DNA from 3 places in the Streptomyces sp. SAS_270 genome. Region 1 is predicted to be linked to each of the others. Evidence: riboswitches for the same ligand, from Rfam matches in the RefSeq annotation. Region 1 holds a riboswitch; each other region holds the start of a gene.
What was found. A riboswitch is a leader RNA that binds a small molecule or an ion and turns the genes downstream of it on or off. The one in region 1 is predicted to bind cobalamin.
Positions count from the first base shown of each region.

Region 2: it holds a riboswitch for cobalamin, as region 1 does, so the genes downstream of both, ACN6LB_RS28020 (ribonucleoside-diphosphate reductase subunit alpha) here and ACN6LB_RS24895 (CbtB domain-containing protein) in region 1, are expected to answer to the same signal.
Region 3: it holds a riboswitch for cobalamin, as region 1 does, so the genes downstream of both, ACN6LB_RS03085 (ABC transporter substrate-binding protein) here and ACN6LB_RS24895 (CbtB domain-containing protein) in region 1, are expected to answer to the same signal.

Region 1 is NZ_JBMNDS010000040.1:2,760-12,248, reverse strand. Features, by position in the region: gene ACN6LB_RS24925 (serine hydrolase) at 1-430, shown strand, start outside; gene ACN6LB_RS24920 (phytoene desaturase family protein) at 454-2,013, opposite strand; gene ACN6LB_RS24915 (tetratricopeptide repeat protein) at 2,178-4,457, opposite strand; gene ACN6LB_RS24910 (oxygenase MpaB family protein) at 4,439-5,317, opposite strand; gene ACN6LB_RS24905 (acyl-CoA dehydrogenase family protein) at 5,375-6,553, opposite strand; gene ACN6LB_RS24900 (CbtA family protein) at 6,749-7,513, opposite strand; gene ACN6LB_RS24895 (CbtB domain-containing protein) at 7,539-7,760, opposite strand; cobalamin riboswitch at 7,798-7,960, opposite strand; gene ACN6LB_RS24890 (histidine phosphatase family protein) at 8,060-8,638, shown strand; gene ACN6LB_RS24885 (ferredoxin) at 8,691-9,065, opposite strand; gene ACN6LB_RS24880 (nuclear transport factor 2 family protein) at 9,188-9,489, opposite strand, start outside.
Region 2 is NZ_JBMNDS010000048.1:65,447-74,935, forward strand. Features, by position in the region: gene ACN6LB_RS28015 (ribonucleotide-diphosphate reductase subunit beta) at 1-181, opposite strand, end outside; gene ACN6LB_RS28020 (ribonucleoside-diphosphate reductase subunit alpha) at 181-2,571, opposite strand; cobalamin riboswitch at 2,699-2,822, opposite strand; gene mctP (monocarboxylate uptake permease MctP) at 3,169-4,797, opposite strand; gene ACN6LB_RS28030 (DUF3311 domain-containing protein) at 4,794-5,084, opposite strand; gene ACN6LB_RS28035 (GntR family transcriptional regulator) at 5,244-6,008, opposite strand; gene ACN6LB_RS28040 (extracellular solute-binding protein) at 6,429-7,709, shown strand; gene ACN6LB_RS28045 (carbohydrate ABC transporter permease) at 7,804-8,799, shown strand; gene ACN6LB_RS28050 (carbohydrate ABC transporter permease) at 8,796-9,489, shown strand, end outside.
Region 3 is NZ_JBMNDS010000003.1:80,516-90,004, reverse strand. Features, by position in the region: gene ACN6LB_RS03100 (phosphotransferase family protein) at 1-796, opposite strand, end outside; gene ACN6LB_RS03095 (ABC transporter ATP-binding protein) at 890-1,798, opposite strand; gene ACN6LB_RS03090 (FecCD family ABC transporter permease) at 1,795-2,808, opposite strand; gene ACN6LB_RS03085 (ABC transporter substrate-binding protein) at 2,805-3,812, opposite strand; cobalamin riboswitch at 3,896-4,080, opposite strand; gene ACN6LB_RS03080 (CoA-binding protein) at 4,203-4,613, shown strand; gene ACN6LB_RS03075 (GNAT family N-acetyltransferase) at 4,692-5,132, shown strand; gene ACN6LB_RS03070 (alpha/beta fold hydrolase) at 5,136-6,005, opposite strand; gene ACN6LB_RS03065 (YbaK/EbsC family protein) at 6,130-6,684, opposite strand; gene ACN6LB_RS03060 (helix-turn-helix domain-containing protein) at 6,728-7,300, opposite strand; gene ACN6LB_RS03055 (EamA family transporter) at 7,394-8,251, shown strand; gene ACN6LB_RS03050 (acyltransferase) at 8,253-9,050, opposite strand; gene ACN6LB_RS03045 (gamma carbonic anhydrase family protein) at 9,169-9,489, shown strand, end outside.

The sequences.
Region 1 (9,489 bases):
CGGCACGGCGACCCTGACGCTGCCCTCGCTCGACACCGCGGCCCGCTCCGCCCGTCTGCACTGCGCCCTGTGGTGGGACACCGAACCCCAGTCCGATGCCCTCTTCCTGGAGGCCTCGACCGACGACGGCGCCACCTGGCAGCCGCTCCCGTTCACCACCCGACACGCCGGCGAGGACCCCGCCGCACACCCCTCCGGCTCGGTCACCGGTTGGTCGGGGCGCGTCTGGCACCGCCTGGCCGCGGACCTTCCCGGGGCACAGCACTTCACCCTGCGCTGGCGGTACGCGACCGACCGGCTGTACGTCGGGCGAGGCGCCTACGTCGACGGACTGCGGGTCGCCACCGGCGAAGAGACCCTCTTCGACGAGGCGCGCCCCGCGGACGCGGCACGCATCCAGGCGGCCGGCTGGACGCCGTCGGCCGACTAGGGGGTGTCCGGGGGCGCGACGGCTCAGCCGTCGACCTGCTCCAGCACGGCCATCGCCGCATTGTGCCCCGGCACCCCGCTCACGCCTCCGCCGCGCACCGCGCCCGCGCCGCACAGCAGCACGTTGGCGTGCGGGGTCTCCACACCCCAACGGCCGGTGCCTTCCTGGGCGTAGGGGAAGGCGAGATCGCGGTGGAAGATGTTGCCGCCGGGCAGACGCAGGTCGCGTTCCAGGTCGAGCGGGGTCTTCGCCTCGATGCAGGGGCGGCCGTCGGCGTCGGTGGCGAGGCAGTCGGCGAGGGGCTCGGCGAGGTGGGCGTCGAGTTGCGCCAGCGTCGACTTGAGGAGTTCCTCGCGCACACCGTCGTTGTCGCGCGCGAAGAGCCGGGCGGGCGTGTGCAGGCCGAAGAGGGTGAGGGTCTGGTAGCCCTGGTCGACGAGGTCGGGGCCGAGGATGGTCGGGTCGGTGAGGGAGTGGCAGTAGATCTCCGAGGGCGGGGCGACGGGCAGTTCGCCGGATGCGGCCTGGGCGTGCGCGGTCGCCAACTGCTCGTAGCCCTCGGCGATGTGGAAGGTTCCGGCGAACGCCTCACGCGGGTCCACGGAGGTGTCGCGCAGCCTCGGCAGCCGTGTGAGCAGCATGTTCACCTTGAGCTGGGCGCCCTCGGCCGGGGCGGGCGGTGCGGCGCCGGTGAGGGCGGCGAGCTCCTGCGGCGAGGCGTTCACGAGGACGTGCCGGGCCGCGACCACGCCCTCCGTGTCGGCGGTCCGGTAGGTGACCTCGGCGGCCCGCCCGTCCGTCTCGATCCGCACCGCCTCGTGCCCGGTGGCGACGACGGCGCCCGCGGCGCGCGCCGCCGTGGCGATCGCGTCGGTGAGGGCCCCCATGCCTCCGACGGGCACGTCCCAGGCGCCGGTGCCGCCGCCGATCACGTGGTAGAGGAAGCATCGGTTCTGCCGCAGCGAGGAGTCATGGGCGTCGGCGAAGGTCCCGATGAGCGCGTCGGTGAGGACGACACCTCGGACGAGGTCGTCGGCGAAGTACTCCTCGACGGCCGTCCCGATCGGCTCCTCGAACAGCAGGCGCCAGGCCTCCTCGTCGTCGACGCGGGTGCGCAGTTCGTCGCGGCTGGGCAGGGGTTCGGTGAGAGTGGGGAACACACGCTGGGCGACGCGGCCCGTCATGCCGTAGAAGCGCTGCCAGGACGCGTACTCACCGTTCGAGCCGGTCAGCCGGGCGAACGCCTCGCGGGTGCGCCGCTCGCCGCCGCCGACGAGCAGCCCGGTGGGACGTCCGTCCCGCTCGACGGGCGTGTACGACGACACGGTGCGCCCACGGACGCGGAAGTCGAGCCCGAGGTCCCGCACGATCTTCCGGGGCAGCAGGCTGACCAGGTACGAGTATCGCGACAGCCGCGCGTCGACCCCGGCGAAGGGCCGGGTGGACACGGCGGCGCCCCCGGTGGCCCCCAGCCGCTCCAGGACCAGGACCGATTGCCCGGCCCGGGCCAGGTAAGCGGCGGCAACCAGACCGTTGTGACCACCGCCGACGATGACGGCGTCGTATCCCTCAAGTGCAGGCATGCCTCTTCGTAGCACGGGATGATCTACGGCGGCCAGAGCTGCGCGGCAGGCGGCGGGCACCCGTCCGGGCGCAGGCCTCGGGGTCCGGGGCGCGGGTCACCCCTGCGGCCGCTGGGCGCGGCGCTGCCCGTAGGGGCCCGCGGTCACCCACCGTCAGTCGTGGCTCAATGCCCGCCGGACGCCCGCTGCTGCCTCAGCACCGCCACCCTGCGGTACAGCTCCACGGCCTCCTGGCCTCGGCCGAGCTGTTCCAGGCAGTGCGCCTCGTCGTTGCGGCTGGCGAGGGCGTCCGGGTGGTCGGGGCCCAGGACCCGTTCGCGAGCGGCGGCGACACGCCGGTACTCGGTGAGCGCGTCGGCCCAGCGGCCGAGCCAGCCGAGGCCGACGGCGACCTCACGGCGGCTGACGAGGGTGTCCGGGTGGTCGGGACCCAGGACACGCTCGCGGATCGCGCACACGTCGCGGGACTCGGCGAGCGCCTCCTCCCAGCGGCCCATCCGGCCGAGGTTGACGCCGAGGCCGTGCCGGGCGCGCAGGGTCTCGGGGTGGGCGGGGCCGTGCACCCGGGTGCGGTCCTCGATCAGGTCGCGGTACAGCTCCAGGGCCTGCGCGCTGCGGCCGAGCCGGCCGAGGCTGATCCCGACCTCGTAGCGGGCGGCGAGGGTGTCCGGATGGTCGGGACCCAGCGCACGGGCGCGCGCGTCGGCCACCTCCTGATACGTCTGGAGCGCCTCGGGCCAGCGGCCCAACTGGCCGAGCGCGTAAGCCACTTCGTAGCGGGTGACGAGCGTGTCGGGGTGGGTCGCGCCGAGCACCCGGGCGCGGGCCGACGCCACCTCGGTCGCCATGCGGTACGAGTCCTCCAGCCGCCCGAGTCTGCTGAGGTTGAACGCGAGGTTGTGGCGGCAGCGCAGGGTGTCGGGGTGGTCGGGGCCCATGGCGTGCTCTCGGGCGGCGAGCACCGAGGTGTAGGCCTGGTGCGCCTCGAAGTGACGTCCCAACTGGCCGAGCACGTAGGCCATTTCCTGTCGTGCGGCGAGCGTGTCGGGGTGGTCGGAGCCGAGCACGCGCTCCCTGGCCTGAGCGACGTGCGCGTACTCGCGCAGCGCTTCGGCGGGGTGCCCGGTGCGACTGAGTGTGAAGCCGACCTCGTAGCGGCTGGCGAGGGTGTCCGGGTGGTCGGGACCCAGGGCGTGTTCGCGTTCGACGGCGACCGCGCGGTGCACCTCGCCCGCCTCGGTCCACCGGCCGAGCCGCCCCAGGCTCAGCCCTGCGTTGTGCCGCCCGGCGAGCGTGGTGACCAACTCCGGTGACGGCGCCGGGCGTTCACCGTGTGCCGGCTCACGCATATCGGTGGTGGCAGGGCGGGCGATCCACTCGCCGGTGAGCCCCGCAGCGGCGTCCGGCGGCGTGGAGCGCAGGTCGGCGCCGGTCGCCTTGTGGCCGGTGGTCATGCCGCGGGTCCAGGAGGGCAGGCGGGGTTCACGCGCGGGCGGCTGCTCCGGGCGTGTCCGGATCGAGGGTGCCGCGGGCCGGCGCTCCGTCGCGGGCCGGTGCACGGCGGGCGTCACCACCGTCGGTACGTACACCGGTGTGGTGCGGCCCGCACTGATCCGTCGGCCTACCTCACGGGCGTCCTGCGGCCGCTGCTCGGGCTGCTTGGCCAGCAGATCGAGGATGATCCGCTCCAGGTACTCGGGGAGTTCGGTCCGCCGGGCGCGCGGCGGTTCGGGCGGCGTGTCGCGGTGCCCGACCAGCACCGCCCACGCGTCGTCGAGGTCGAACGGCGGGGCCCCGGTGGCGATTTCGTACAGCACGCAGCCGAACGAGTACAGGTCGCTGCGGTGGTCCACCTGGGAGCCGCCGATCTGCTCCGGCGACATGTAGTGCGGGGTGCCCATCGCGATTCCGGTGCCGGTCAGCCGGGAGGTGAAGCCGATGTCATGGCCGAGGCGGGCGATGCCGAAGTCGCAGATCTTCACGGTGCCGTCGGTCAGTCGCATGATGTTGGCGGGCTTCAGGTCCCGGTGCACGATGCCCTGTTGGTGGGTGTAGGCGAGCGCCGCGGTCACCTGGTCGGCGATCTCGACCACGTCGGCGACCGGCAGCGGGTGCTGCTTGTTGTCCTCCAGGACCTGGCTGAGGTTGCGTCCCTCCAGCAGCTCCATGACGAGATAGAGCACGCCGTCGGACTCGCCGAAGTCGTGCACGACGGTCACTCCGCGGTGCTGGAGCGAGGCGGCCACCCGGGCCTCGCGCCGAAACCTCTCCCGCAGGACACGCGTGAAGGACTGATCGTGGTGCGGGCCGAGGGGCTTGAGGCACTTCACGGCGACCTGCCGGCCCAGCGACTCGTCGCGGGCGCGCCACACCTCGCCCATACCGCCGCGCCCGATCAGATCGAGCAGCCGGTACCGGCTCTGGATCAGCCTGGTTTCCGCCATCTCGCGCGATCGCCCCCGTCGCTGCTCGCCTCGCCCTCCCCCGGCCCGTCCAGTATGGCGAGCTGTCTGCCGACTTTGTACGGTGCCGGGCGCGAGCCGGGGCCGAGCCGTGACATGGCGCGGATAATGTGTTTGGGCGGGAGTTGCCAGCGCAGACGCGCGGGAACACAGCGCAGCAAGGTGCCCGTGAGACGCAGGCGCCGGGTCACCACGGCCGATGGCGGGGCCGCTCTGCCGTACAACTCGTGGGCGTACGGAGGCAGAGCGGCGTACGCCAGACCGGCCACGCGCCGCCACAGCAGCGCACGTGCCGGGACGAGCAGCGGGTGCGTGGGCGGACGGCGAAGGAAGTCGTCCACGTCCCGCGCCTCCGGGCCTGCGGCCAGCTCCGGCAGCACATTCTCGAAGTAGGCGGCCAGCTCGGTCCGATTCGCCGGTACGTCCTCGGGGTCGAGGCCCACCAGCCGTGCGCTGACGCGGTGCTCACCGATGTAGCGGTCGGCCTCGGCGTCCGTGAGCCGGAACCCGGAGCGCCGCAGGACGTGCAGATAGGAGTCGATCTCGGCGCAGTGCACCCACAGCAGCAGTTCGGGCTCGTCGATCCGGTACCGCTCCCCGCTGTCCGGGTCCGTCGCTCGCAGCATCGTGTGGATCTTCCGTACCCGCGTGCCCGCCCGCTCGGCGGCCTCCGCGGTGCCGTACGTCGTCGTCCCCACGAAGTTCGCGGTCCGCATCAGCCGGCCCCACGCGTCGCGCCGGAAGTCGGAGTTCTGCATGACGCCCCGCACCGCGCGCGGGTGCAGCGCCTGCAGATAGAGCGCACGGACTCCGGCGACCCACATCATGGGGTCGCCGTGCATCTGCCAGGTCACCGAGGAGGGTCCGAAGAGCCCGGGGTCCGCGTCCACACCAGCAGGCTAGCGCCGTACCCGCGGCATCCCCAGACCGATCCAGGAGATGATCTCGCGCTGGATCTCGTTGTTCCCGCCGCCGAAGGTGAAGATCACCGCCGAGCGGTAGCCGCGTTCCAGGTCGCCGTGGAGGACGGTGCCCGCCGATCCCTCCTTGAGGATGCCGGGGGCGGCGACGATCTCCATCAGCCAGGCGTAGGCGTCGCGGCGCGTCTCGGAGCCGTACACCTTGACGGCGGAGGCGTCCTGCGGGGTGAGGGTGCCTTCCTGGACGGCGTTCACCATCTGCCAGTTGAGGAGTTTCATCGCGTCGAGGCGGGTGTGGGTCTGCGCGAGGCGGCGGCGGACCCAGGGGAGGTCGACGACGCGGCGGCCGTCGGCGAGCTTGGTCTCCATCGCCCAGCGCTGTACGTCGTGCAGGGCGCGGATCGCCATGGTGCCGTGCGCGGCGAGCGTGACGCGCTCGTGGTTGAGCTGGTTGGTGATCAGCCGCCAGCCCTTGTTCTCCTCGCCGACCCGGCGGGAAGCCGGGACGCGGATGTTCTCGTAGTAGCTGGCGGTGGTGTCGTGCGAGGCGAGGGTGTTGATGAGGGTGCAGGAGTAGCCGGGGTCGGAGGTCGGCACGAGGAGCATGGTGATGCCCTTGTGCGGCGGCGCGTCAGGGTCGGTGCGCACGGCCAGCCACACCCAGTCGGCTGTGTCGCCGTTGGTCGTCCAGATCTTCTGCCCGTTGACGACGTACTCGTCTCCGTCACGTATGGCCCGGGTCTTGAGCGCGGCGAGATCCGTCCCCGCGTCCGGCTCGCTGTAGCCGATCGCGAAGTCGATCTCGCCGGAGAGGATGCGCGGCAGGAAGTACGCCTTCTGCTCATCGCTGCCGAACTGCATGATCGTCGGGCCGACCGTGTTGAGGGCCATCAGCGGCAGCGGGACGCCCGCCTGAGCGGCCTCGTCGAAGAAGATGAACTGCTCCATGGGGCTCAGACCGCGCCCGCCGTACTCCGTGGGCCAGCCCACGCCGAGCCAGCCGTCCGTGCCGAGCCGGCGGATCGTCTCGCGGTAGAAGCGCTTCTGGGCCGCGGGGTCGCCGTAGCGCGCGTAGGCGTGGTCGGGCACCAGGTCCGCGAAGTATCCGCGCAGCTCGGTGCGCAACCGCTGCTGCTCGGGCGTGTATTCGAGATGCACGGCGCCTCCTGGCTCCCAAGGCCGGACCTGACGGCGCACACCGTAGAACGTGTTTCAGAAATTGGGAATGCCGGTGACGTACGCATGCGAAAGGCCCCCAGGATTCGCGCCATATCCGGGGGCCCTGCGCAGTCGAGCGGCACTTCGGTGGATCGATCGGTGGATCGATGAAGCCGTGCGGCGATCGAGTGGTGGTCAGCGTGCGACGGGAGTCGCCCGCGCCTCCGCTCGCTTCTCCGCGGCCTTGGCCGGTTTCGGTGACAGCACCCGCTCCGCCAGCACACCGAAGATCAGCCCGAAGGCCGTCCACAGGGTCAGCTGAATGGCCAGGGCGGCCAGCCGGAACTGCCAGATGAGGGTGGCCGAGAAGTCCTTCGGCACCTCGTTCACCGTGGGCAGGAACGCGTATGCGAGGCCGATGGCGAGGAGGAAGAACGCCCCCGCGGCCAGTGTCGCGTTCCAGTTGCCCAGGCGTGGCGCGAGGCGCTTGCCCAGGATCACGGTGGCGACGGCCAGCAGCACGCTGAGCACCATCATCAGGAAGTACAGCGTGGTGCGCTTACCGATGGTGTCGGGCTCGCCCACGGACGGCGGGTTGGCGGGGTACTTCAGGAACGGCACGACGTAGACCGCGAAGAGGCCCGCCGCCGCAAGGAGCAGCGCACTGGCACGCGGTCCGAAGCGCCCGATCCTGCCGAGCGCGAAGCAGTACGCGAGGGCGGCGATGCCACCGAAAGCGACCCCGTAGACGAGGACGCCGGTGGCCAGGCCACCGGTGGACTGCATCGTGCGGGAGACGACCTCCATACCGTGCTCGTGACTGTGCGACTCCTCGTAGGCGATCGCCGAGTCCACGCGCGGCTCACCGAGGAAGTAGGCGACGACCAGGGCGAGCAGGCCCGCGGCGAGACCCGCGAGCATGCCCCGTACCAGGAGGTTTCTGACAGTTGCGGAATTCATGAGCTTCTACGATTCCCCGGCGCCGTCAGTGGCAGGGGAAGCCGAGCAGGTGGCGGGCGTCGTGCACCCACTCGTGAACGTCCGAGCCCGACATCACGGATGTGGCGCCCTGTTCGGCGCCGACGAAGTAGAGCAGAACCAGCATCAGGATGCCGAAGAAGACCGCCCAGGGGGCGATCGCACCGATCGGCAGCTTGGCGGGAACAGCGGTGGGTGTAGCGGTCGGCTGAGCGACGGACTGCGCCATGGGGCAGAACCTCCTGGGGAACTCGCGTCCCATTTCGGTGGTGCACAGGACGACGGCTGCGGGTCTGACTTGCTCGACCTTCACCACCCCTGGTGGGAGTGGTTCTTGCTGGGCTTACAGTGGCGCGACCGTGCCGGATTCTCACCGGCTTCCGCCGAACCGTCGTCAATATCGACGAGACCGTACCGCGAACCGGGGTTGCGGCCAAGGGCGCACGAAGGCGCGGAGGGCGCGCCGGTGGCCTGGTCACGTCGTCAGTTCCCCGATTTCACACGGGTGTTGAGCACGAGAGTGGACGTATGACGAGCCGAGTGATGTTGATCTCAGCCGCAATGAGTGTGGCCGTACGGGAAGCCCGCTTCGACGACGGATGTCCGGTTGATACCACGGGGCTGCGCCTCGCGCGGGCGGCCGCGGGGGCGGTTGCGGCCGTGGACCGGCCGCTGGTCTCCCCCTCGGTGCGCTGCCGCGAGACCGCACACGCACTCGGCCTCGGTACGGCGGCGGACGCGCCGGAACTCGCGGGCCTGGACGTGGGCCGCTGGCGCGGCGCGACCCTGGAGGAGGTGAGCACGAGGGAACCGGAGGCGGTGGCCCGATGGCTGTCCGATCCGGGCTCGGCGCCGCACGACGGCGAGTCGGTGGAGGCCTTCTGCACACGGGTGGCGCACTGGCTGGACGCGACCGCACACGTCGCGGGCCGGACGGTCGCCGTGGTGGAGCCCGAGGTCGTACGCGCCTTGGTGGTACGGACGTTGGGGGCACCGGAGTCCGCGTTCTGGCGGGTCGACGTGCCGCCGTTGACCGCCACCGAGTTCAGCGGGCGATCGGGGCGCTGGAACGTACGGGCCGGACGGCCGCTCGGGGTCTCGGACTGACGCCGGGCACGAGGTGAGCTCCGCGCTCGGAGCGGTGTCGCGAGGAAGTCCGTCAGAGCAGTGTCGCGATGAAGTCCGTGCAGGCCTGGGCGCAGATGCGGCAGGCCTTCGCCCCGTCCTCGGCGCCGGCGTACTCGTCGAAGACCCGGGCGCACGCCAGGCAGACCTCGCGGCACCACTCCGCCTGGATGCGCAGGCCGGACTCGTCCTCGCGGATCTGCTCGGACAGCACGCGACAGGTCGCGTCGCACACCTCGGCGCACAGGACGCCTTCGCGCCTTACGCGTTGGTCCTCTTCGGATCCGTCCGGCTCCGCGAGGCTCGCACGCAGCGCGCACTCCCGCGCGCATTCCGTGCAGGCCTGTGCGCAGGCAAAGCGGTCCTCCAGGAATTGATAGAGCTCCTGCTGAGATGTCGTCGTAGTCACAAGACGCGGGTAGCCGAAGGAAATGGGGTCAAACCAGCAGCCTGCGGCACCCAGGCCGAAGCCGAGGCGCCCACGCCTCGCAGACCGTCACCGCAACCCGCGTACTCAAGCCACGAAAGCGCTCAGGCGCCCTCCGCCCGCGCCGCCTCCGCCGCGATCTCCTCGAACTGCGCGCCCATCGCCTCGGAGAGGGCCAGCGCCGCCGACAGCGGGCGGACCATGACCGTCAGTTCGTCGATCCTGCCGTCCTCGTCCATGTGCAGGAAGTCGCAGCCGTGAATCTCCCTCTCGCCCACCTTGGCCTTGAAGACGAGGGCGTGGTCGCGGCCGTCGGCGATCTCCCGCACGTACTCGAAGTCGGTGAAGACACGGGAGACGCCGCGCAGGATGGCGGCGGTGATCGCCTTGCCGGGGTAGGGCTTGA
Region 2 (9,489 bases), on a different contig from region 1:
TGTGCTGCTCGCCCTCGGACAGCTTCGCGAGGTCGGCGACGTCCGAGTGGAGGTCGACCTCCTCCACGGTCCAGGTGTTCTTGATGGCGTCCCGGTAGCGCTCGTAGAAGTCGGGGTAGCGCATCGGACGCAGGGTCAGCTCGAAGCCCGGGTCGAGAAGGTTCTTGGTTTCGCTGGACATTACTGGCAGGCCTCGCAGCTTTCGGGGTTTTCCAGGGAGCAGGCGACCGCGTCCTCGTCGGGGGTCGGCTGCTGTACGGGGACGGGGGTCTGTGCCTGTGCGGCGCGGGCGATGCGGGTCGCCGGGCGCGAGCGCAGGTAGTACGTCGTCTTCAGGCCCGACTTCCAGGCGTACGCGTACATCGAGGAGAGCTTCCCGATGGTCGGCGTCTCCAGGAACAGGTTCAGGGACTGGGACTGGTCCAGGAACGGCGTCCGCGCGGCGGCCATGTCGATGAGGCCGCGCTGCGGGATCTCCCACGCCGTGCGGTACAGCGCCCGTACGTCGGCCGGGATCCAGGCGAAGTCCTGCACCGAGCCGTTCGACTCGCGCAGCGCCTCACGGGTGCGGGCGTCCCACACGCCGAGGTCCTTGAGCTCGCGCACCAGGTAGGAGTTGACCTGGAGGAACTCGCCGGACAGCGTCTCGCGCTTGAACAGGTTGGAGACCTGCGGCTCGATGCACTCGTACACACCGGCGATCGAGGCGATGGTCGCGGTGGGCGCGATCGCGAGGAGCAGGGAGTTGCGCATCCCGGTCGAGGCGATACGTCCGCGCAGCGCCGCCCAGCGCTCGGGCCAGTTCAGCTCCACGTCGTAGTGGTCGGGGTGCAGCACACCGCGGGCCGTGCGGGTCTTCTCCCAGGCCGGCAGCGGGCCGCTGCGCTCGGCGAGATCGGCGGAGGCCTCGTACGCGGCGAGCATGATGCGCTCGGCGATGCGGGTGGAGAGGGCCTTGGCCTCGGGCGAGTCGAAGGGGACGCGCAGCTTGAAGAAGACGTCCTGGAGGCCCATCGCGCCGAGGCCCACGGGGCGCCACCGGGCGTTGGAGCGGCCCGCCTGCTCGGTCGGGTAGAAGTTGATGTCGACGACCCGGTCGAGGAAGGTGACGGCGGTGCGGACCGTCTCGTCCAGTCGCTCCCAGTCGATGTCACCGACCGCCGTGTCGACGAACGCGCCCAGGTTCACCGAGCCCAGGTTGCAGACCGCGGTCTCCCCGTCGTCCGTGACCTCCAGGATCTCGGTGCACAGGTTCGAGGAGTGGACGGTGTGGCCCGGCTCCGCCGTCTGGTTGGCGGTGCGGTTGGCGGCGTCCTTGAACGTCATCCAGCCGTTGCCGGTCTGCGCGAGCGTGCGCATCATGCGGCCGTACAGGTCGCGGGCCGGAATGGTCTTCTTGGCGAGCCCGGCCTCCTCCGCCTTGCGGTAGGCGGCGTCGAACGCGTCGCCCCACAGGTCCACCAGCTCGGGCACGTCGGCCGGTGAGAACAGCGACCACACGCCGTCCTCGTTCACCCGGCGCATGAACTCGTCCGGGATCCAGTGCGCGAGGTTCAGGTTGTGCGTACGCCGGGCGTCCTCACCGGTGTTGTCGCGCAGCTCCAGGAACTCCTCGATGTCGGAGTGCCAGGTCTCCAGGTAGACCGCGGCCGCGCCCTTGCGCCGGCCGCCCTGGTTCACCGCGGCGACCGAGGCGTCGAGGGTCTTCAGGAACGGGACGATGCCGTTGGAGTGCCCGTTCGTGCCGCGGATCAGCGAACCGCGGGAGCGGATACGGGAGTACGACAGACCGATGCCGCCCGCGTGCTTCGAGAGGCGCGCGACCTGGTGGTAGCGGTCGTAGATGGAGTCCAGCTCGTCCAGCGGGGAGTCGAGGAGGTAGCAGGACGACATCTGCGGGTGCCGCGTACCGGAGTTGAAGAGCGTGGGGGAGGAGGGCAGGTAGTCGAGGCGGCTCATCAGGCGGTAGAGGGCCGCGACTTCGTCCACCGCTCGGGTGGTGTCGTCCTCGGCGAGGCCGGAGGCCACGCGCAGCATGAAGTGCTGGGGCGTCTCGACGACCTTGCGGGTGATCGGGTGCCGCAGCAGGTAGCGGCTGTGCAGGGTGCGCAGGCCGAAGTAACCGAAGCGGTCGTCGGCGCCGGTGTCGATCAGCGCGTCGAGACGGGCCGTGTGCAGCCGTACGAACTCGGCGGTGCGATCCGCGATCAGACCCTCGCGGTGCCCGACCGCGACCGAGCCGGAGAACGACGTGACACCCTGCGACGCGGCCTCGGCGGCGATGCTGATCGTCAGCAGGCGCGCGGCGAGCCGGGAGTAGGCGGGGTCCTCGGAGATGAGGCCCGCGGCCGCCTCGGTGGCCAGCTCGCGCAGCTCCGCCTCGTCGGCCCGGGCGGAGCGGCCGCGCAGCGCGGCGGCGGCGACCCGGCCGGGGTCGGCGTCGGGGAGGTCGGCGGTGAGGTCGGTCAGGGTCCGCAGCAACGCGGTTCCCGGAGCGTCGGCCTCGGCCCCTGTCACGGTGGTCGCGGTCGCCTCGGTCGCTGAAGCCGGATCGACTGGCGCGATGGTCACGTGGGACTCTCCCTCGCTCGGCACGGGGCCTGGGGCGAGGGCAGCGGGGCGCACGGGCTCGGACAGGCCGGCGCGCGTCCAGCTGGCCCACTCCGCGAGGCCCGGACGTCTTGGCACCCGGGCCGGTCGGCCGGGCGCGCTGTCGGCAGGACCTCGGACTGGTCAGGCGCGCATACGCGCACAAGTACACCGTTGCGGGACAGTTCCGGATTCGCACCGGATTCCCCTGCGGCGACAGCGAGCACGAGCATACATCTTGTGCCGGGCTGCGGGAGCACCCCCACATGTTGTGTCGCGCTGCTGTCGAAGGGTGTCGGAGCGTCAACTCTTGGGCGGGTGGCGAATGCTGGGGCGCCGTCGCGGCCGGCGCCGGTCCGGGCACGGCAACGGGCCGCCGGATCTCTCCGGCGGCCCGTCCGGGACTCCGTGCCTCTAGGGGGTGTTGTGAAAGTCCCGCACAGCGCCCACGGCGCCCGGCACGCACCCTCGCCGCACCGGCCGAAGCCCCAAGTACGTCCAGTACGAGGGCCTTCGTCCGGCACGCCGAGGGCACGCACCGAACACCGCGGGCACCGCACAGGACTTTCAAAACACCCCCTAGTGCGAGGTCCCCGCCGTGGCCGGCGGCAGTTCCACCTGGACCCCGGGGTCGCCCGCGTCAGCCGTGTAGTCCGACGGAGACGTCTCGTCGACGCCGTCCGGGGCCTTCAACGCCCGCAGGACGAAGGTCAGGACCACCGTCACCACCACGTTCAGCACGAAGGCCGTCAGACCGATGTAGCCGATCTCCCCGATGCCGGGGATCTCCTTCGAGCTCCCGCCGAAGTGCGCCTGGGTCGGCGAGGCGACCCCGTACGCGGCGACCGTGCCGTAGACCATGCCGACCGCCCAGCCGGCGAGCAGCGCCCAGCGGTGGAACCAGCGGGTGAACAGACCGCCGACCAGCGCCGGGAAGGTCTGCAGGATCCAGATGCCGCCCAGCAGCTGGAAGTTGATGGCGACCGTCTTGTCCATGGTGAGGACGAAGACCAGCGCGCCGACCTTCACCAGGAGCGAGACCAGCTTGGAGACCTTGGTCTCCTGCTGCGGGGTCGCGTCCGGCTTGATGAAGTCCTTGTAGATGTTGCGGGTGAACAGGTTCGCCGCGGCGATGGACATGATGGCCGCCGGTACGAGCGCGCCGATGCCGATCGCGGCGAACGCCACGCCCGCGAACCAGTCCGGGAACATGTTCTCGAAGAGCTGCGGGATGGCGAGCTGCCCGTTCTGCACCTTCACCCCAGCCGCGATCGCCATGAACCCGAGCAGCGCCAGCAGGCCCAGCATCAGCGAGTACAGCGGCAGGATCGTGGTGTTGCGGCGGATCACGTTGCGGCTGCGCGAGGACAGCGTGGCCGTGATCGAGTGGGGGTACATGAACAGCGCCAGCGCCGAGCCGAGGGCGAGCGTGGCGTAGGTCCACTGCTGCGGCTCGGCCGGCGCGAGCGCGCCGCGTGGCTTCCCGGTCGCCGGGTTGACCTGGGAGAAAGCGTCGCCGGCCTTGGCGAAGATGTCGTCGAAGCCGCCGAGCTTGATCGGGATGTAGATGATCGCGACCACGATGACGAGGTAGATCAGGCCGTCCTTGACGAACGCGATCAGCGCCGGGGCCCGCAGGCCGGACGAGTAGGTGTACGCGGCGAGCACGGCGAACGCGATCAGCAGCGGCAGGTCCTTGACGAACCAGTTGGTGCCCGCGCCACCGCCCACGCCCATGACGTCCAGAACGGCCTGGATGCCGACCAGTTGGAGCGCGATGTACGGCATCGTGGCGAGGATGCCGGTGACGGCGACCGCCAGCGACAGACCCTTCGAGCCGAAGCGTCCGCGCACGAAGTCGGACGTGGTCACGTACCCGTGCTTGTGCGAGACGGACCACAGCCGCGGCAGGAAGGTGAAGATCAGCGGGTACACCAGGATCGTGTACGGCACCGCGAAGAAGCCGGCCGCGCCCGCCGCGTAGATCGCCGCGGGTACGGCGACGAAGGTGTACGCGGTGTAGAGGTCGCCGCCGAGCAGGAACCAGGTGACCCAGGTGCCGAACGACCTGCCGCCCAGGCCCCATTCGTCGAGGGTCGCGTCGTTCTCGGCCTTGCGCCAGCGTGCGGCCAAGAAGCCCATGACCGTGACGGCCAGGAAGAAGAAGATGAAGACGCCGAGGGCGACTCCGTTCACGCCGTCCTTCACTTGGACACACCCCCGCCCTGGGTCGCGCGGGAGCGCTGGTCACGCTGCCACAGCTTGTACGCGGTCACCGTGAGCAGCGTGGAGATGACCACCCACAGCATCTGGTACCAGTAGAAGAACGGGATGCCGATGAAGGCCGGGTCGACCTTCGCGTACGAGCCGACCCAGAGCATCGCCACGAACGGCGCGAACAGGCAGAGGCCTATGACCACTCGGACCGGTGTCACCACCGGCGGTTTCGCGGCAGGCGCACCTGACGCGTCCGACACATCCGACACTTCTGACATACGGCGGCTCCGTCCCCTCGCTGATCAACCTGTGTAACGCGCAGGCAATCTAGGTCACGGTGTCGCGCAGCGGAAGACCTCGTCCGCATATCGGTATGTCGATTCGGTGAAGGCCAATTCGGGTGTTCGCGGTACGCGTCGGGGAGTGCTCCCGAGGGGTCAGTCCCGCGGCCGCTTGAGCCTGGTCGTGAACTTGTACCGGTCCCCGCGGTACACCGATCGCACCCACTCCACCGGCTCGCCGTCCTTGTCGAGGGAGTGGCGGGAGAGCATCAGCATGGGCAGGCCGACGTCGGTGCCGAGCAGGCCGGCCTCGCGCGGGGTGGCCAGGGAGGTCTCGATGGTCTCCTCGGCCTCGGCGAGATGGACGTCGTAGACCTCGGCGAGCGCGGTGTAGAGCGAGGTGTACTTGACCAGCGACCTGCGCAGGGCGGGGAAGCGCTTCGCGGAGAGGTGGGTCGTCTCGATGGCCATCGGCTCGCCGTTGGCCATGCGCAGCCGCTCGATGCGCAGCACCCGTCCGCCCGCCGTGATGTCGAGCAGGTCGGCGAGGGTGTCGTCGGCCGTGATGTAGCCGATGTCCAGGAGCTGCGAGGTGGGTTCGAGGCCCTGGGCGCGCATGTCCTCGGTGTAGGAGGTCAGTTGGAGGGACTGCGTGACCTTCGGCTTGGCGACGAAGGTGCCCTTGCCCTGGATGCGTTCGAGGCGGCCCTCGACGACCAGCTCCTGAAGGGCCTGGCGCACGGTCGTGCGCGAGGTGTCGAACTCGGCGGCGAGGGTCCGCTCGGGCGGCACCGGCGTGCCGGGCGACTGCGTCTCCGTCATCTCGAGCAGGTGCTTCTTCAGGCGGTAGTACTTGGGCACGCGCGCGGTACGGATGGGGGCCCCACCCTCGTTCTCCGCACTGCTGACGTCGGTGCTCATGCTCTGCCTTCCCGGCTCTCGTGCCGAAGCGACCGGCATCCCGACGGCCACGGCTCACATCGTGGCACGGCTTCGTGCGCGAGTTCTCTGTGAGTATCCCGCGCACGCTCCGTGATCCCCTCTATATACCGTCGCACCGCCCGCTGGTCTAGTCCACCGCGTCGAATTGGTCCACTCGAAAGTGCGCCAACGGACCTGCTCTTTTCGCTAGTTACCTACTTAAAGGTCCTTGCATATGTAGGTCCCATAACGGACGACTGGAGGGGCTTCTTCACCCTTGACACCCCTCTAGGTCTAGGCCAAGCTCCCCCTACTGGTCTACACCATTGGTCCAGTCCCGGCCCCCGCTGGGCGGTACCCACCAGAACGGTCACCGCAGGGGAGCGTGGGGGGTTTGAGGGCATCCCTGAGGAGGGTGGCGTGAAGCGCAAGCTGATAGCCGCGATCGGTATCGCGGGCATGATGGTGTCGGTCGCGGCCTGCGGCGGCAGTGACGACAGCGACAGCGGCAAGAAGGCGGGAGCCGACGGGTACAAGGGGCAGACCCTGACCGTCTGGGCGATGGACGGCTCCACCCCGCCCGCCTGGACCAAGGATCTGCAGGCGGCCTTCAAGAAGAAGACCGGCGCGACGCTGAAGTTCGAGACCCAGAAGTGGGACGGGATCCAGCAGAAGATCACCACCGCCCTCTCCGAGTCGACCCCGCCGGACGTCATCGAGGTCGGCAACACCCAGACCCCCGCGTACGCGGCGACCGGCGGCCTCGCCGACCTGAGCGACCTGAAGAGCGGGATCGGCGCCGACTGGGCCGAGAACCTCAACGCGTCCGCGGTCTTCGACGGCAAGCAGTACGCGGCACCCTGGTACTTCGCCAACCGCGTCGTCATCTACAACAAGAAGGTCTGGGCCGACGCCGGCATCAAGGACACCCCGAAGACCCGGGACGAGTTCTACAAGGACCTCGACGCCATCGGCAAGAAGACCAAGGCCGAGCCGATCTACCTGCCCGGCCAGAACTGGTACTTCTTCGACGGCCTGACCATCGGCCAGGGCGCCGACCTGGTGAAGAAGGACGGCGACAAGTACGTCTCCAACCTCGCCGACCCCAAGGTCACCGCGGCCATGGAGATCTACAAGAAGTACCAGTCCTACTCCAAGGCCCCCATGGACAAGGACGAGGCCACCCCGCAGCAGGCCGAGGTCTTCGCCAAGGGCAACGTCGGTGCCTTCATCGGCATGGGCTGGGAGGCCGGCACGGCCATCGCCGCCAACAAGAAGATCGAGAAGGACATCGGCTACTTCACCATCCCCGGTGAGACCGCCGACAAGCCCGAGGGCGTCTTCCTCGGCGGCTCCAACTTCGCGGTGGCCGCGGGCAGCAAGAAGCAGGACCTCGCCAAGGAGTTCCTGAACCTCGCGCTGTCCGACAAGTTCGAGGGTGCGCTCGCCAAGCAGAACGGCGTCATCCCGAACAAGGAGTCGCTCAACTCCGTCCTCAAGGGCAACGTCGTCGCCGAGGCGGCCGCTCCCGCCGCCGCGCAGGGCGGTACGACGCCGCTGATCCCCGAGTGGGCCTCGGTGGAGAACACCCCGAACCCGATCAAGACGTACATGACCGCGGTTCTGAAGGGCAAGTCGCCGGCCGACGCCGCCAAGCAGGTCGAGGCCGAGATCAACAAGCGGCTCTCGCAGAAGAGCTGATCACCCTCCGCCGGGGGACGGCCGGACGACCGCAAGGCCGGCTGACCGTCCCCCGGCGCGCACGTGCCAGTGGCGATCTGGAGAGATGGCGAGCATGTCAGTGCAGACCGAACGCGCGGACACGGTCCCGGCACCGGGTGTCCGCAAGACGGGCGGGGCCCCGCCCGGCCCCGGAGGCGGGGACACCCGTACGAACAGACGCGGCGGATCCTTCGCCCCCTACCTGCTTCTGCTGCCGGCGCTGCTCGCCACCGTGGTGCTGCTGGGCTGGCCGCTGGTCAAGAACGGCATGCTGTCGTTCCAGAACCTCAACCCGCGCCAGCTGATCCTGCACCTCACGGAGTGGAACGGGTTCGACAACTACCAGGAGGTCCTGGGCAGTTCGGACTTCTGGAAGGTCGTCGAGCGGTCGGTGATCTTCACCGCCGTCAACGTCGTCCTCATCATGGTGCTCGGCACGCTGACCGGCCTGCTGCTCGCCCGGCTCGGCAAACGCATGCGGCTGCTGCTGCTGTTCGGCCTCGTGCTCGCCTGGGCGATGCCGGTGATCGCCGCGACCACCGTCTACCAGTGGCTGTTCGCCCAGCGCTTCGGCGTCGTCAACTGGCTGCTGGACAAGGCCGGCTGGCACTCGATGGCCGACTACAACTGGTTCGGCACCCAGCTCTCCACCTTCTCCGTGATCGCCCTGCTGCTCGTCTGGCAGTCGATCCCGTTCGTGGCGATCAATCTGTACGCCGCCACGACCACGATCCCCAAGGAGCTCTACGAGGCCGCCTCGATCGACGGGGCCGGCACCTGGAAGAGCTTCACCTCGGTGACGTTCCCGTTCCTGCGGCCGTTCCTGTGGGCCACGACGTTCCTTGAGGTCATCTGGATCTTCAAGGCGTTCCCGCAGATCTTCGCGATGAACGAGGGCGGCCCCGACCGGCTCACCGAGACCCTGCCGATCTACGCCTTCGTCGAGGGCCCCGGCAACCAGCACTACGGCATGGGCGCGGCCATCTCGTTCCTGACGATTTTCATCCTGCTCGCCCTGACCGCCTATTACCTGCGTACCGTTCTCAAGCAAGAGGAGGACGAGCTGTGAAGCGCTCTCTGACGGCCCGTCTGTGGCCCAATGCGATGGCCGTCGTTCTCTTCGTCGTCTTCGCGTTCCCCGTGTACTGGATGTTCGCCACCGCGTTCAAGCCGACCGGCGACATCATCGCGGACACCCCGGTCTTCCTGCCGACCGACATCACCCTGGACCACTTCAAGCGGGCCGTGGACGCCGACCACTTCTGGACCCTGGTCGCCAACTCCCTGACGGTCACCGTGCTTTCGGTGGTCTTCGCCCTCGTCATCGCGCTGCTCGCGTCCTTCGCCCTGGCCCGCATGCGGTTCAAGGGGCGGCGCGGTTTCGTGCTGACCTTCATGATCGCGCAGATGGCGCCCTGGGAGGTCATGGTCATCGCGATCTACCTGATCGTGCGGGACTCGGACATGCTCAACAGCCTGGTCCCGCTGACCGTCTTCTACATGATCATGGTGCTGCCCTTCACCGTCCTGACGCTGCGCGGCTATGTCGCCGCCGTGCCCAAGGAGCTGGAGGAGTCGGCCATGGTGGACGGCTGCACCCGCACCCAGGCCTTCGTGAAGGTGATCTTCCCGCTGCTGGCGCCGGGGCTGATGGCGACCTCGCTCTTCGGCTTCGTCACGGCGTGGAACGAGTTCCCGCTCGTCCTGATCCTCAACAAGGACATCGAGAAGCAGACGCTTCCGCTGTGGCTCTCCAGCT
Region 3 (9,489 bases), on a different contig from region 1:
CCTGTTCGATGTCCTGGAACAGTCCCAGCGACACCAGCTCCGCCACGGGGTCCCCCCAGAAGGCGCGCTCACCGTCGACGAGGCCGCTGATCCCGGTCCGTCCGCCCGGCGTCCGGTCGACCAGGATGTTGCCGTCCCACAGGTCGAAGTGGACGAGGACCGGGACCACCACCTCGTCGAGGACGTCCGCCCGGGCGCGGATCGTCCGCCTGATCCGCTCGGTGGAGCGGGGCAGGACGGAGGCGAAGGTGTCCGCGTCGGTGAGCACCGCATCGACCATGGACAGAAAGGCGGTTCGCCAGTCCGGGGCCAGGTCACCGAGCTGCGGATAGCCGTATCCGGGGCCGGTGACCTCGTGCAGCGCGGCGACCATGCCGCCGAGTTCGGCACGCATCCGGATCCGGTCGTCGTCAGTGATCCGCTCGCGCTCGGCGAACCAACTGCCGCCCGGCAGTTCGGACATGAGCAGGAAGTCGCTGCCGATCACCTTCCGGGTGAAGTCGGCGTGCACCACCTCGGGCACGGGCGCCTTCCCGGCCGTGGCGCGGTAGAACATCTCCTCGGTGCGCATGATGCCGGGCTCGTGGCTCAGCGTCGGCGCGTCCGGGTGGGGCGCGACCTTGAGGACCAGGCCGGAGTGCTCCGCGGTATCGGCCAGTCGCAGGCGATAGGCGGTGTTGAAGGTCGCGTCCGAGAGTTCCGTGCAGGCGCGTATCAGCGCGGGGTCGATCCCGGACGCCGCGAGCACGTGGTCGAGCTGCTCCCGATCGAGTTGTCGCCGGTGGTGATTGAGCACCGTGTCACCTTCCCGTGAACCAGGTCTACGCCTGAGGAAAGCTATACGGGAGCGCTCCCATGCTCAACCTCCCCGTTCACCGGAGCGCCGCGTTCACCGGAGCGTCCCCAAGTAGCGTACGTACGGCCGGTCTTCGGCACCGGAGACGGTGACGGCGGCGCGCACCCCGTACACCTCGGCGATCAGCTCTTCGCTGAGCACGTCACGCGGCGTGCCACGGGCGACCACGCGGCCCTCGCGCAGGACGACGAGGGCGTCGCAGTACATCGCCGCGAGGTTGAGGTCGTGCAGCGCGACCACGCTGGTGAGCGGGAGGCCGGTGATCAGGGCGAGCAGGTCCAACTGGTGCTGGATGTCCAGGTGGTTGGTCGGCTCGTCCAGGAGGAGTTCGCGCGGTTGCTGGGATAGCGCGCGGGCTATCTGCACCCGCTGCCGCTCACCGCCCGACAGGGTGTGCCAGGACTGCCCGGCCCGGTCGGCCAGGCCGGTGCGCTCCAGGGCGGTGCGGACGGCCTCCTCGTCGGCGGCCGAGGCGGGCGTCCATGCGCGGCGGTGCGGGGTGCGGCCGAGTCGTACGACATCGAGGACGCTCAACTCGACCTGGGTGTCCACCTGTTGTTCGACCACGGCGACGCGGCGGGCGATGTCGCGGCGGTGCAGCTCGGGCAGCGGGCTGCCGTCGAGAGTGACGACCCCCGAGGCCGGGGCGAGCACCCCGGCGAGCAGCCGCAGCAGAGTGGATTTCCCGGAGCCGTTGGGGCCGAGCAGACCGACCGTGGAGCCCTCGGCCGGGGCGAGGCTGACACCGTCGAGGATGAGCCGCCCGTCGACCTCGCGCGAGACGCGGTCGGCCCGGAGCCCGGTGTCCTCGTGCCGCCCGAGATCCGTGATCTGCGGCCCGGAGTTCTTGATCTGCCCTGCGTCGGTGATCTGCCCTGCGTTCGCCCTTGGCTTGGCGTTCGTCGTTTGTCCGGCGTCCGTCGTCTGTCCGGAGTCCGTCATCGCGCGCTCCTGGACCGGTACAGCACCAGTACGAACGCGGGCACCCCGATCAGTGAGGTGACCACGCCCACCGGCACCTCCTGCGGGTCGAGGACCGTACGGGCGAGGGTGTCCACCCACACCAGGAACACCGCCCCGGCCAGCGCGGCGACCGGCAGCAGCCGGGCGTGGCCGGATCCGACCAGGGCGCGGGCCGCGTGCGGCAGGACCAGGCCGACGAAGCCGATCGCGCCGGCCGAGCTGACCAGGACGGCGGTGAGCAGAGCCGTGACGCTCAGCAGCACCAGCCGGGTGCGGGCGACGGACACGCCGAGCGCGGCGGCCGCGTCCTGTCCGAAGGCGAAGGCGTCGAGCGTGCGGGCGTACCCCGCGCAGACCAGCAGGGCGACGCCGAGCACGCACGCGCCCACCCACACGTCCGTCCAGCCGGCGCCGCCGAGTGAGCCGAGCAGCCAGAACAGCACCCCGCGGGTGGTCTCGGCGTCGGCGGCGGTCATGACGACGAAGGAGGTGAGGGCGGAGAAGAGCTGCATGGCGGCGACGCCCGAGAGCACCACGCGGTCGGTGGTGCCGCCGAGCGTGTGGCTGAGCAGCAGGACGAGCGCGAAGGACAGGACCGCTCCGGCGAACGCGCCCGCGGACACCGACACGGCCCCGCCCCCGACGCCGAGGACGACCACGGCGACCGCGCCCGTCGACGCGCCGGACGACACCCCGAGCACGAACGGATCGGCGAGCGGGTTGCGCAGCAGGGACTGCATCACCGCGCCGCACACGGCGAGGCCCGCGCCGCACACGGCCGCGAGCAGCGTGCGCGGCAGCCGGAGCTGCCACACGATTCCGTTCCGGATCGGCGAGACGTCCGTGCTCCCCCACCCGAGGTGGGCCGCGACGACCGACCAGACGTCGCCGACCCGGATCTGCGCGGGTCCGATGGTGATCGCGACGGCGATGGACGCGCACAGCGCGGCGAGCCCGGCCGCCGTCGACAGCAGTCCCTTGACCGTCACCCCGCGAGCCCGAACCGGCGCAGTCCGGCGGCCACTTGCTCCACGCCCTCCACGGTGCGGATGGTCGGGTTCATGGCCTGGCCGCTGAGCAGGACATAGCGCTTGTGCCGGACGGCGGACATGTTTTTGGTGACCGGGTCGGACTCCAGGAAGGCGATCTTCCGGGCGGCCGACTCGGCGGTCTGCGACTTGCGCGTGAGGTCGCCGATGACGAGCACGTCGGGGTCGCGGTCGGCGACCGTCTCCCAGTTGATCTGGGGCCACTCCTCGTGCGTAGCGCCGAAGGTGTTCTTCGTGCCGAGTGCGCGGGTGATGACGCCGGGGGCTCCGCAGCAGCCCGCCATGTAGGGCGACTGGGCGTTGGCAAACCAGTACAGGAGGGTGACGTCCGAGGCGTCGATTCCCGAAGTGGCCTTCGCCATGCGCTGCTTGAGCGAGGCGACGAGCCTCTCGCCCCGCTTCTGCACCCCGAACACCTTGGCCAGGTCCCGTACTTCGCCGTAGACGGTGTCGATGGTCAGCGGTTGCTTGCGCGAGCCGTCCCCGTCACCGGAGTTGTCCTTGCCCGCGCAGTCGGACGGGGAGACGTAGGTGGGGACGCCGACCTTCTCGAACTGGTCCCGGGTGGCCACGCCGCCCTTGCCCAGTGTGGAGACGAAGGAGGCGGCGACGAAGTCCGGTTCGGTGTCCAGGACCCGTTCGAAGGAGGGGTTGTTGTCGGCGAGCCGGGGCACCTTGGCGTTCGCCTTCTCCAGGCCCTTCATCACGGGGTCGGTCCAGGTGGCCGTCCCGGCCATCCGGTCGGCGAGCCCGAGCGAGAGCATGATCTCGGTGGCGCCCTGGTTGAGGGAGACGGCGTGGCGCGGCGGGGCCGCGACTCGGACGGTCCGGCCGCAGTTGTCGAGGGTGACGGCGGTCTTCGCCGAAGCGGTACCGGACGAGCCGGAGCCGCAGCCGGTCAGCAGCAGCGCGCCGGCGATCAGCGGGGCGGCGCGGCGGGTCATACGTGCGGTGGGCACGGGAGTGGGTCCCCAGTCGTCGAGGGCTCAAGCGCGGAGCCCGGTCGTACGGTCTCCCCGGCGGCACTCGACCGGCGGGGCCGCCAGCAGGTCTTCGGACTCGGGGTCACGCGAACGAGGCGCCTTCCCGGACTCTTCGTGGTCCAGTGGCCGATGCCCCGCCCGTCGCCCTCACCGCTGCGCGTCAGCTCCGGATTCGCACCGGATTCCCTGACCCACGTACATGGGTTCGACTGGCCTCGAAAAGTTATCACGGGGCGTGCCGGGAATCGCCTGCCGCCCTGGGCTGTTGCCACCCGCAGAGCCCCTGGAGCGGGGCGAGCCGCAGACGCACCGCAGCCGGACCCGCAGCCGCGGAGACAGAGGAGACACACCATGTACGGCGACCAGGAGACGGTCAGCAGGATCCTCTCGGAGCTCGGCGACACCTGGGCCGTCGTGGGCCTCTCGACCAACCGGGACCGCGCGGCCTACGGCGTCGCCGAGGTGCTGCGCCGGCACGGCAAGCGCGTCGTCCCGGTCCACCCGAAGGCCGAGACGGTCCACGGCGAGCAGGGCTACGCCTCCCTCGCCGACATACCCTTCGAGGTCGACGTCGTCGATGTCTTCGTCAACAGCGACCTGGCCGGCCCGGTGGCCGACGAAGCCGTGGAGATCGGCGCGAACGCCGTCTGGTTCCAGCTGGGGGTCGTCGACGAGGGGGCGTACGAGCGGACGCGCGCCGCGGGGCTGGACATGGTCATGGACCGCTGCCCGGCGATCGAGTACCGCCGACAGGGCATTTAGGACTTCCGAGGGGTGCCTCAACCGGCCGGTACGGAAACGTGGTTGACGGTTCACGAGGCACCCGGGTTTCCTGCTCGGATGCCCACGCTTCGCATCGAGCAGCCGACGGACGAAGCCGGTCTCACGGACTGGCAGTACGTCCACAACACGGTCATCCCGACCCACGTCCTGTCCCTCGACGACGTGCGGGAGCGGACCGGCCGCAACCGCATGGAGGTCGCCCGTCTCGGCGACGTCCTGGTCGGCTGCACGACGGTGCGTCCGCCCGACGACGAGACGCCCGCGGCCACGGTGATCGCCCGCGTGCTCGCGCCGCACCGACGGCAGGGGCTCGGCGCGCAGCTGTACGCGCGCGCTCTGGAACAGGCGCGGGAACTGGGCACTGAGGCGATCGAGACGGTGGTCCTGGCCTCCAACGAGGACGGCCTGCGCTTCGCGCTCCGCAATGGATTCGTCGAGGTCGAACGCTATCTGCTGCCGGGCGACACCATCGAGTGGATCAGCCTGCGGCTGGCCTGAGCCTCAGCCCCGGCCGGCCGGCTCCTCGGCGAGGAACCCTTCGACCGCGTCGGAGAAGAAGTCCGGATCGTCGATCCACGGGAAGTGGCCGGTGCCCGGCTGGACGGTCATCCGCGCCGCGGGGAACAGCCCCGCGATGTCGGCGGCGACGCGCGGCAGCGGGCCGCTGTCCACTTCGCCCGCGAGCAGCAGCGCCCGTCCTTCCCATCCGGCGAGGGCGGCGAGCGCGGTGCGAGTTGCGTCCGGTGTGAAGGCGCCCGAGGACGCGTACAGGCTCGCTGCCTCCTCGTTGCTCTGCTCCGCGTCGGCCGCGGCGTGGGCCCGCGCGGCCTCGTCCCACCGCCCGTAGAAGAAGGGTGCGGCGGTGTCGTAGTCCGCGTCGGAGGCCGTGCCGGCCCAGGTCCTTTCGTAGGCACCCAAGGCCGCCTCGAACCACGGCTCGCCCTTGCGCAGGGCGGCCGCTTCGAGGCGGTGCTCCACTGTGAAGTCGACGCCCAGGGCGCGCGCCCGGGCGGTGATCAGTGCCAGACTCCGCACGCGCCGCGGGTAGCGGGCCGTGTAGAGCAGCGCGAGGTCGCCTGCCGCCGAGTGGGCCAGCAGATCGACGCGCTCCAGCCCGAGGTGCACGCGCAGGGCCTCCACGTCGGCCACCTGACGATCGCAGCGGTACGTCGCCGGGTCCTCGGGTACGCCGGAATCGCCGGTGCCCCGCAGATCGAGCCGGATCAGTCGGCGTCGCCGGGCGAGCCCCCCGAGGTCGCCCAGATAGGCGGAGGCGCGCATCGGCCCGCCCGGCAGGCAGAGCAGCGGCTCGCCCTCACCGTCGAGGTGATAGGCGAGTTCGGTCCCGTCGGAGGCGGTGAAGCTGGGCATGCCGCCATCCTGACGACCTCCGGACGATCACGGCAAGCGGTTTGCGCGGCGTGCGGCAGGCGGCGCGCGGCAAAGGGCGCGAGGATCCGGTGACCGACACCCGGCACTCAGCGGCTGACGGCGGTCAGGTGCCGAGCCCCTCCAGCACCACCGCGTTGGGCAGCTCCGCAAAAGCCTTGCCCGGCACGAGCAGCTTCCCCCTGCGCCGCCCGCTTCCCACCAGTACATAGGCCAGGTCGACGACCGCGGAGTCCACCAACACGGGCCAGTCGCCCGGCAGTCCGAGGGGCGTGATGCCGCCGTACTCCATCCCGGTTTCCCCGGTCGCCGTGTCCATCGGTGCGAACGAGGCCTTGCGGGCGCCGAGTTGGCGGCGTACGGCGCCGTTGACATCGACGCGGGTACCGGAGAGGACCACGCACGCGGCCAGTGTCGTGTCGCCTCCGCGCTTGCCCGCGACCACCACGCAGTTGGCGGACTGGCCGAGGAGCTCCTGGCCGTAGTGCTCCAGGAAGACCGAGGTGTCGGCCCACTCCGGCTCGGTGTCGACGTACACGATCTGCTCGGCGGGGACGCTGCCGCGCCAGTGGCGTACGGCGTCGGCGACCGGGCGGGTGAGCCGGTCGAGGCATTCGGGTGCGGGTGTGGCGTGGTCGAAGTGTCCGATGGGTGCGCGCATGACCGCACGCTAACAGCCGCGCCGGCGCCTCCCGCTGGGCGTCTCAGCGGACGAGCGGCACCGACACCGTCATGATCATCTCGACCGGCTCGTCGCCCGAATTCCCGTACACATGAGGGGTGTTGGCCTCGAACGAGACGCTCGCGCCCGTCGGTACGAGGTGGTCCACGCCGTCGACGGTGAGGGTCAGTTCGCCCGTGGTGACGTGGACGAGTTCGACGGTGCCGTTGGGGTGGGGGTCGGAAGGGCTGTGGTCGCCGGGCATCAGCCGCCAGTCCCACATCTCCAGCGGGCCGGGGGCCTCGGTGCCGGCGAGGAGGCGGTTGTAGCTGCCCGCGTCGGTGTGCCACAGCCGTACGGCCTGGTCGGCCGGGACGATCCGGACCTTGGGGCCCTGCTCGTAGTCGAGGAGGGTGGTGATGCTGATGCCGAGCGCGTCGCCGATCTTGACGACGGTGCCGATGCTGGGGTTGGTCCTGGCCTGCTCGATCTGGATGAGCATGCCGCGGCTGACCCCGGCGCGGGCGGCGAGGGCATCCAGCGTGAAGCCCCGTTCCGTGCGCCAACGTTTGACGTTGCGCGCCAGGGACTGGGTCAGCAGGTCGAGATCCGACACATTCCGTCCAATATTCTGGATGACAGAGTTCAATCGAGTGAACTATGGTGTGGTGCACCTGATTGTTCACTGAACTGTACTGCGAGGCACCTCATGACAGCACTCTTCGCCCTGGCCACCAGCCTCCTGTGGGGCCTGGCCGACTTCGGCGGAGGACTGCTGACCCGGCGCACCCCGGCGCTCACCGTGGTCGTCGTCTCGCAGACCATCGCGGCGGCCGTCCTCGGAGTGATCGTCGTCGCCACCGGCGGCTGGAGCGAGGCCGGTCCGCAGCTCTGGTTCGCGGTGGCCGCCGGTCTGGTCGGTCCGGTCGCGATGCTCGCCTTCTACAAGGCGCTCGCCCTCGGCCCGATGGGCGTCGTCTCGCCGCTCGGTTCCCTGGGCGTGGCCGTCCCGGTCGGCGTGGGTCTGGTGCTCGGCGAGCGCCCGGGGCTGATGCAGTTCGCGGGGATCGCGGTCGCCGTCGCGGGTGTCGTACTGGCGGGCGGCCCGCAGCTCAAGGGCGCCCCCGTGCAGCGGCAGGCGGTGCTGCTCACCTTGCTCGCGGCGTTCGGCTTCGGCGCGGTGATGTCGCTGATCGCGGAGGCCTCGACGACCGTCACCGGCCTGTTCCTGGCGCTCTTCGTGCAGCGCGTGACCAACGCGGTGGTGGGCGGTAGTGCGCTCTACGTCTCCGTGCGGCGCGGCGCCCCGGCCCTCCCCGAGGGCGGCTTCCCCTGGGGTTCCGTCCCCGCGCTCGCCTTCATCGGCCTCGCCGATGTCGCGGCGAACGGCACGTACTCGGTGGCCGCGCAGCACGGCCCGGTCACGGTGGCCGCCGTGCTCGCCTCGCTCTATCCGGTGGTCACGGCACTGGCCGCGCGCGGCTTCCTCAGTGAGCGGCTGCGCGGCATCCAGGCCGCGGGCGCGGGCCTCGCCCTGCTCGGCACCGTGCTGCTCGCGACCGGCTGAGTCAGGACTCGGGGGCAGGCTCCGAGAGCCGGGAGACAGCTTCCTCGTCGAGCTCCGCGAGCCGGGCCGCGCTCTCCTCGTCCAGCTCCGACAGCGCGAGCAGCTGCTCCGGCGTGACCCCGTCCGGGATCGGCACCGGCGCCGGTGTCCGCAGCGGGGGCTGCCAGCCGGTCACCGCGTCCCAGTGCCGTACGACCCGGGCCGGCGCCCCCGCGACGACCGAGTGGTCGGGAACGACGCCCCGGACGACCGCCCCGGCGGCCACCACCACGTTCCGCCCGATCCGGGCCCCCGGCAGGATCACCGCGCCGGTGCCGATCCAGCAGCCCGGTCCGATCTCCACCGGCTCCATCCGCGGCCACTGCTTGCCGATGGGCACGTGCGGGTCGTCGTAGGAGTGGTTCGTGGACGTCACATAGACGTATGGGCCGAAGTAGCAGTCGCTGCCGATGGTGACCGACGTGTCGGCGATGACATGGCTGCCGCGGCCGAGGACGACTCCGTCACCGATGCGCAGGATCGGCTCGGGGCCGAGGTCGAGGTCGGGCATCAGTCCGGCCGTCAAAGTGACCTGTTCGGCGACGATGCAGTGGGAGCCGAGGTGGATCCACGGTTCACCGAAGACCGTGCCGAGCGGGAAGGCGAGCCTGGTACCTGTTCCCATGGCGCCGAAGCGGAGGCGTCCGGGGTGCTCGGCCGTGACCGCGCCCGTCCGCTGCGCCCAGGCCCAGCCCGCGTGGACGGCGCGCTGCGCGAGGCGCCGCCGCCATGATGAGAACGTGTTCCTGCTCTTGGGCACCCGCTCACGGTACTCAGCGTGACGTGGGTCGATGACGGCGGGCCGCTGTGATCTTCACCCCACCACGGCCGGGCGGCATGCAATACCGTGCCGTTGAACCCATGACGAGGAGACGGCAATGACGCACAAGGCGCTGATCGCGGGCATCGGCGGCAAGGATCCGCAGGTGGATCAGGAGGCGTTCGCCGCCCCGACGTCCGTGGTGATCGGCGAGGTGACCCTGCACGCGGGCGCGAGCGTCTGGTACGGCGCGGTGCTGCGCGCCGACTGCGGTCCGATCGTCATCGGCGCCGACAGCAACATCCAGGACAACTGCACGCTGCACGTCGACCCGGGCTTCCCCATTTCGGTCGGGGCGCGCGTCTCCGTCGGGCACAACGCCGTGGTGCACGGCGCCACGGTCGAGGACGACTGCCTGATCGGCATGGGCGCCACCGTG